DNA from 2 places in the Pantoea phytostimulans genome. Region 1 is predicted to be linked to the other one. Evidence: predicted binding sites of a transcription regulator. Region 1 holds the regulator's gene; the other holds the start of a gene.
The links. Region 1 encodes PurR, which represses purine synthesis genes. Its sites were predicted from a motif close to CANGCAAACGTTTGCNTG; they were not measured.
Positions count from the first base shown of each region.

Region 1 (3,833 bases):
GCTCACCACAGGCTGACAGCGCCTGAACCGCCTGAGCAGAGAAACCACAGCTTGGCAGTTTCGGCGAGCCTTTCATGAACAGCAGGATCGGGTTTTCTGCGATCTGGCGCTGAATTTTTTCTACAGTACTCATAATTGCCTTCCTTAATTCGTCACTTCGTGTTTGTTTATTGTAGCGACTTCGCCCTCGGACTGAAAATGAGAATTTACTTTCGGAAGGTCAAACCGCCATGTTTGTTAAGTCGCTGTATAAGAAATAACACTCTCATATCATTAATGCGCATTAATGTATTAATAATTAGCAATAATTTCGCTGATATAAGGTGCTGAAATTGCTCATTTTCGCTCCAATTTCAATCAGCTAACAGATTAATAGAAAAAGGACTTACTTTTTTAAAAACATCTGGACTAGAATGGCCTCGGCACTGATCCTGGATCAGATTTTTCCAACCCTGTTATGGCCGTTTTTAACCTGACAGCTCAACTGTAACCGGACTATGCGTCTAATCATTACGCTTTTCATACTGGCTTTTGCCCAGCTGTTCTTTAACGTCGCATCTGCTTCACCGCATGCGCCGGTTAAGGCCAGCCAGCATAAAGTAGAGAAAAAAAGTGCACGCGAAGATGAGCGGCGTAAACGACGCCCGGTAAAAACCGCAGTTAAGAAATCCCGTCTGACTTCCGTTCAAAAACTTAAACTCAAAAAACAGAAGAAAGTCGAGTTAGTTGCACATAATACCTCCGCTAAAAAAATTACGCTTAAATCCTCAAGTAAACATTACGGTCGCCAGCGTTCATCAAAAGTTATCGCAGCCGAAACCAATGAGCTCGGTACGATTAAGATGAGTAAGGCCCATCGTCAGCGCTATCAAAAAGCGCGCGAGACAGCGATGGCAAAACTCATGGGCCAGTTGGGCAAACCTTATCAGTGGGGCGGTACTTCTCCACATACCGGGTTCGATTGCAGCGGTCTTGTATGGTATGCCTACAAAGATTTGTTGAAGTTTAAAATCCCCCGTACCGCCAATGAGATGTATCACCTGCGTGATGCTGCGCCGATCAAGCGAGAATTGCTTGAGAAAGGTGATTTAGTATTCTTTCGCATCAATGGACGCGGCACCGCCGATCACGTCGGCGTTTATTTAGGCGATGGGAAGTTTATTCAATCGCCGCGCACCGGCAAAGATATTCAGATCAGCGCATTAGGCGAAGATTACTGGCAGCGTCATTATATTGGTGCCCGACGAATGATGACGCCGAAAACCATACGATAGAATCATTAAGCATAAAAAAAGCCGGTTAAACCGGCTTTTTTTATTAATGCAAAATAGCGGTAAAGCTAAAAGCGACGATCATCAATAATGCCCCGCCAGTGGTCATCAATGCCAGTTTCATCTCGGTACTCATCATCTCTCCTTGGCCTCACAGTTTGTGTGGGTAAAGCATTTTCCCATAAGGCCCAGTAAAAATCTCGTTTTATCCGTTCAGCCTTGTTAGAATCCCGCCTTTGTTGCGCAACGCGCGCAACGTCGGTTCCGTTCGCTGTCTTCCTTTGGCTTTTTTTTCCGCACAGACGCCATATTACCGGCAAAAAAGCAGTATATTTGCGGGCAAAACCCTACGTTGACGCAAACGTTTAACATCATGCTTATCAACTAGTTAAGATAAGCTCGGGAGTCTCTTTTTCATGGCAACAATCAAAGATGTGGCGAAACGCGCGGGAGTTTCTACAACGACCGTCTCTCACGTCATTAATAAAACGCGTTTCGTGGCAGAGGAAACGCGTAATGCGGTCTGGCAAGCCATTCAGGAGCTGCATTATTCGCCGAGCGCAGTGGCGCGAAGCCTGAAGGTAAATCACACCAAAACGCTGGGATTGCTCGCCACCTCCAGCGAAGCGCCCTACTTTGCTGAAATCATTGAGGCTGTGGAAAATCACTGTTTTGACAAAGGCTACACCCTGATTTTAGGTAATGCGCATAACGATTTGCAAAAACAGCGCGCTTACCTGTCCATGATGGCGCAGAAACGCGTTGATGGCTTATTGGTGATGTGCTCCGAATATCCAGACGATCTGCTGAAGATGCTGGAAGAAAATCGCAATATTCCCATGGTGGTCATGGATTGGGGTGAATCGCGTGGCGATTTTACCGACACCGTGCTCGATAACGCCTTCCACGGCGGTTATCTTGCCGGGCGCTATTTAATCGAACGTGGACACCGCGACATTGGCGCAATTCCGGGCCAAATGGAACGCAACACGGGTGGCGGACGTCACGCAGGTTTCCTGAAGGCCATGGAAGAAGCCAATATCCAGCCTCGCGCAGAGTGGATCGTACAAGGTGACTTCGAGCCTGAGTCAGGTTATCAGGCGATGCAGCAAATCCTCTCGCAGAAACAAAGACCGACTGCCGTTTTTTGTGGTGGTGACATCATGGCGATGGGTGCCATTTGTGCCGCAGATGAAATGGGATTACGCGTCCCACAAGATATTTCCGTGATCGGTTATGACAACGTGCGCAACGCACGCTATTTCGCACCCGCATTAACTACCGTGCATCAGCCAAAAGCGGAGTTGGGGGAAAAAGCGTTGGATATGTTGTTGGATCGTATTACCAGTAAACGCGAAGAGTCTCAGACCATTGAGGTTCATCCCACACTGATTGAGCGTCGCTCAGTCGGTTATGGCCCTTTCCGCGATTACCGCCGTTAATCCTCACTTAACCATTCCTGATTAAGTGTTTGCGCATCACCTAGATAGCTGAGCAACCAACCCAGCGCCGGTGATGCGCGATCTTCCGCCCAGCTTACGCAGCAAGGACTTTCTGGAAAACTTTCCGGTAACGTGAGCTCAACCAGTTCACCTGAATCGAGTAACGGGCGAGCCAGATGCCCCGGCACCATGGCAACGCATAACCCCGCCAAAACACAATCCAACCCTGTTTGCCATTCCGGCACGACCAAACGTCGCTGATTGTCCAGCGTCCAGGTCATACGACGCGGCAGCGCCCGTGATGTATCTTCTAATACCAACGACGGCCAACTGCGCAAAGTGTCATCATCTAATGCCTCTGCCTGTGTTAAAGGATGCTCACGCATCACTACGCAGCGCCAGTTGAGCGCGCCCATATCTTTAAAGGCGAAGCGTCCGCCCACAGGAATAGCCTGGGTTGCCCCAATCGCGACGTCAACTCGCCCGTCTGCTAAGGCATCCCACACACCATTAAACACTTCGTAACTGATGATTAATTCCATGTCGGGAAAATGACGATAAAAGTCTTTCACTAACTGCCGCGTTCGTTCTGGTTTAACAATGCAGTCTACCGCGATGCTTAACTGCCCGCGCCAGCCATTTGCCAGTTGTTGACATTGACGTCGGGTTGCCAGCATTTTTTTGATAACAGTGCGTCCTTCGCGGACAAAATGTTCGCCTGCGGGGGTTAAAACCACTTCGCGATGATGACGTTCAAATAGCGGAACCGCCAACCAGGTTTCAAGCTGCCGTACCGTATAGCTGATGGCAGAAGGAACGCGGTGTAGTTCCTGTGCGGCTGCGCTAAAACTTCCACCGCGCGCTACCGCATCCACAACTTCTAATGCATATTCTGACCACATAATCTGCCTTCAAAATTTTTAACAGCCAATGGCAAATATTAACGTTTCACAGGTTTAAACGCACCTTTTACACTCTGCCGCGTTCATTCTGCAAAAATGAGAAAAAGATGTTATCGAATAAGAGCTTTATCCCTTACCTTGCGCTGCTCAGTATGCTGGGCTTTTTAGCAACAGACATGTATCTCCCCGCGTTCGGCGCCATGCAACAAACGTTTAAT
Region 1 covers NZ_CP173698.1:902,090-905,922, reverse strand. The annotation lists gene ACF2G4_RS04350 (Grx4 family monothiol glutaredoxin) at 1-136, opposite strand, end outside; gene ACF2G4_RS04345 (C40 family peptidase) at 498-1,274, shown strand; gene ACF2G4_RS04340 (YnhF family membrane protein) at 1,318-1,410, opposite strand; gene purR (HTH-type transcriptional repressor PurR) at 1,688-2,713, shown strand; gene punR (DNA-binding transcriptional activator PunR) at 2,710-3,615, opposite strand; gene punC (purine nucleoside transporter PunC) at 3,723-3,833, shown strand, end outside.

Region 2 (3,833 bases), 480 kb from region 1:
TGTTTAAAGATTCCTACTCAGAACTGCCACAAAACAAACTGACCATTCGTTTGCAGCCGGATGAAGGTGTGGATATCGAGATTCTGAACAAGGTTCCTGGCCTCGATCACAAGCACAAACTGCAGACAACGAAGTTGGATCTGAGCTACTCCGAAACCTTCAACCAGTCACATCTGGCGGATGCGTATGAACGTTTGCTGCTGGAAACTATGCGCGGCATTCAGGCGCTGTTTGTACGTCGCGATGAGGTGGAAGCAGCGTGGACGTGGGTAGATTCGATTATCGACGCATGGGCGGCCGATGGCGACTCTTCCAAGCCTTATCAGGCGGGAACCTGGGGGCCGGTGGCTTCCGTCGCCATGATTACCCGTGATGGACGCTCGTGGAATGAGTTCGAATAACTAAAACAAGTTGGCCCGCCGCGTGCGGGCCTTTTTGTATCTGGCGTTGCTTCAAATAATTGAACTGGCGTTTCAAAAATCGGTGAGTTCAATGGACGGCCCGGAAGCCAATCATGTATGGTAGTTGCGCTAATTCACAGGGTTGTCAAAGTCGGGCGGCTAAATCCGACATTCTCAAGCAAGGGGAAGTGATGAAAAACTGGAAAACGAGTGCAGAACAGATTCTGAAAACCGGACCTGTTGTCCCGGTTATCGTGGTTAACAAGCTGGAACACGCAGTACCCATGGCGAAAGCGCTGGTGGCGGGCGGTGTGAAAGTATTGGAAGTGACGCTGCGCACGCCTGTCGCGATGGATGCATTACGCGCGATGATCAAAGAAGTGCCAGACGCGATTGTCGGTGCGGGCACCGTGCTCAACACGCAGCAGCTGCAAGAAGTGACCGAAGCGGGCGCTCAGTTTGTTATCAGCCCGGGCATTACCGAATCACTGTTGAAAGCAGCGGTGGATGGCCCGGTTCCCCTGATTCCGGGTATCAGTACCGTCTCTGAATTGATGACTGGCATGGATTATGGTCTGCGCGAATTTAAATTCTTCCCGGCCGAAGCCAATGGCGGCGTGAAAGCGTTACAGGCGATCAGCGGGCCTTTCCCGCAGGTGCGCTTCTGCCCAACTGGCGGCATCTCGCCGGCCAATTATCGTGACTATTTGGCGCTGAAAAGCGTGTTGTGTATTGGCGGTTCATGGCTGGTGCCGAACGATGCGCTGGAAGCTGGTGACTGGGATCGTATTACTCAGTTGGCGCGTGAAGCTGTCGAAGGCGCGAAATAACCGGCGTGCGGTGAGCGCGAAGCTCACCGCATGGCATTAACCCTGAACGGTGATTGACGCCGCGCTGGCCACTGCACGTGCAATCGCCTGATCGGTCGTCTCTCCGCTGGCCAACGCCACACCTAAGCGACGCTGTCCATCAATCTCAGGCTTGCCGAACAGACGAACCTGTAAACCTGCGCCCAGTGCCGCTTCGACATTCACGAATTGAATGTTTTGACTGGTGAGTTGCGGCAGAATAACGGCCGAGGCCGAAGCGCCGTATTGACGAATACCGCCAATCGGTAAACCCAGGAAAGCGCGAACATGCAGGGCGAACTCAGAAAGATCCTGCGAAATCAGCGTGACCATGCCGGTATCGTGCGGGCGCGGTGAAACTTCACTAAACACCACATCATCACCACAAACAAACAGTTCAACGCCAAAAAGGCCATATCCGCCGAGCGCTTTTACCACTTGCTCAGAGATGGCTTGCGCACGCTTCAGCGCCAGTTCGCTCATCTTTTGCGGCTGCCAGGATTCGCGATAATCTCCCTCTTCCTGACGATGCCCAATGGGCGCGCAGAAATGAATGCCATCCACTGCACTGATCGTCAGCAGCGTAATTTCAAAATCAAACTTCACCACACCTTCTACGATCACGCGACCTGCGCCGGCACGGCCGCCTTGCTGCGCGTAATCCCACGCTTTGTCCAGCTGGCTGGCTTCACGAATAAAGCTCTGACCTTTGCCGGATGAACTCATCACCGGCTTAACGATGCAGGGGAAACCGATTTCAGCCGCGGCTGCATTGAAATTGGCCTGGGTATCGGCGAAGCGGTAACTGGACGTTGGCAGTGACAACTCTTCAGCGGCAAGGCGTCTAATGCCTTCGCGATTCATGGTCAGACGTGCGGCACGCGCCGTTGGCACCACGCGCTGACCAAGCTGCTCCAGCTCAACCAACTTTTCGGTGGCGATAGCTTCGATTTCCGGCACCACAAAATCCGGTTTCTCGAGTGCAATTAATGCGGCTAACGCGTCGCCATCCAGCATGTTGATGACGTGGCTACGATGCGCAACGTGCATCGCTGGCGCATCGGCATAACGATCGACGGCAATCACTTCCACACCCAAACGCTGACATTCCAGCGCCACTTCTTTGCCCAGTTCGCCTGAGCCCAACAGCATCACACGCGTTGCAGCAGGGCGCAGCGCAGTTCCGAGAGTCGTCATAAATTCACCTAAGCAGTCAAAATGCGCGCGCAGTATAAACGAAAACGTTTGCGTACTCATCCTTCTCTGTTGTCTGCACGCTTTTTCCTTACTTTTCTCGCTCTGACGTTTCCTGACATCCTGGTTGTCAGGATGGGGAGCTAACAACACGATCAGGAGTGGATGATGAATAACTGGTTGCAACAAATTCAGTCGGTATTGGCGAAGAAAAGTGGAAGCGGAAAATCGTCTGGCGGATTAAGCGACATGCTGGCCCCCGGCGCGTTGGGAGGCTTAGCGACGATGTTGATCGCCAGCAAGTCGTCACGCAAGCTGCTCACCAAATATGGCGGAAAAGCACTGCTGCTTGGCGGGGGTGCCGCAGCGGGAGTGGTATTGTGGAATAAGTACAAACAGCGCATACGCGAATCCCATCAGGACGAGCCTGGCTTTGGTACGGCGCAGACGCCGGTTGATCTTCGCGCTGAGCGGCTGGTTACCGCGCTGGTCTTTGCTGCAAAAAGTGACGGCCATATTGACGAGCAGGAGCGCGCAGCCATCGAACAAAATATTCACCAATCAGGTTATGGTCAGGATGCAGAGCGTTTGATTCAGCAGGCGATGAATCGTCCGCTTGATCCTCAATGGTTGGCAGCGGAGGTGAAAAATGAAGAAGAGGCGTTGGAACTCTACTTTCTCAGCTGTGCGGCGATCGATGTTGACCATTTTATGGAGAAAAGTTATCTGTCGGCATTGGGTGATGCACTGAAGATTCCCCAGGATGTTCGCGATGATATTCAAAAAGATATTGCTGAGGAAAAAGCCCGCTTACCAGCCAGCTAATCTGCCTCTGGCGACAAAAAATGGCCTGTCACCGCTCCGTTTACATGTCTTCGCTTGGCATCTTCGGTCAGAGATGCCACGCTTACAGATCATTACTTTCACGGAGACGGATGTCATGAAAGCACCCATTGCGAAAAAAATTCCTCATGAAATGTCGCTGCATGGTGAAACGCGCGTCGATAATTATTATTGGTTGCGCGATGACAAACGTGAAAACAGCGAAGTGCTCGATTATCTGCGAGCAGAAAATAATTACGGCAAGAAAATCATGGCTTCGCAGCAGCCGCTGCAAGATCGGATTCTTAAAGAGATCATTGGCCGCTTGCCACCGCAGGACCATTCAGTGCCTTACGTAAAAAATGGCTATCGCTACCAAAGTCGTTACGAAAGCGGCAATGAATACGCAGCCTATTATCGGCAGCCCGCCAGCAGTGATCCTGACGATGAGTGGACGCTATTACTCGACGCCAATCAGCGTGCTTCCCACAGTGATTTTTACACGATGGGCGCGTTACACATCAGTCCAGACAATAAAGTCATGGCGCTGGCAGAAGATTTTCTTTCG
Region 2 covers NZ_CP173698.1:1,383,535-1,387,367, reverse strand. The annotation lists gene zwf (glucose-6-phosphate dehydrogenase) at 1-401, shown strand, start outside; gene ACF2G4_RS06575 (bifunctional 4-hydroxy-2-oxoglutarate aldolase/2-dehydro-3-deoxy-phosphogluconate aldolase) at 593-1,231, shown strand; gene purT (formate-dependent phosphoribosylglycinamide formyltransferase) at 1,268-2,446, opposite strand; gene ACF2G4_RS06565 (tellurite resistance TerB family protein) at 2,612-3,268, shown strand; gene ACF2G4_RS06560 (prolyl oligopeptidase family serine peptidase) at 3,384-3,833, shown strand, end outside.
Region 2: purT (formate-dependent phosphoribosylglycinamide formyltransferase) is a predicted target of PurR. The motif match lies at 2,484-2,501, and genes of this name have one in related genera.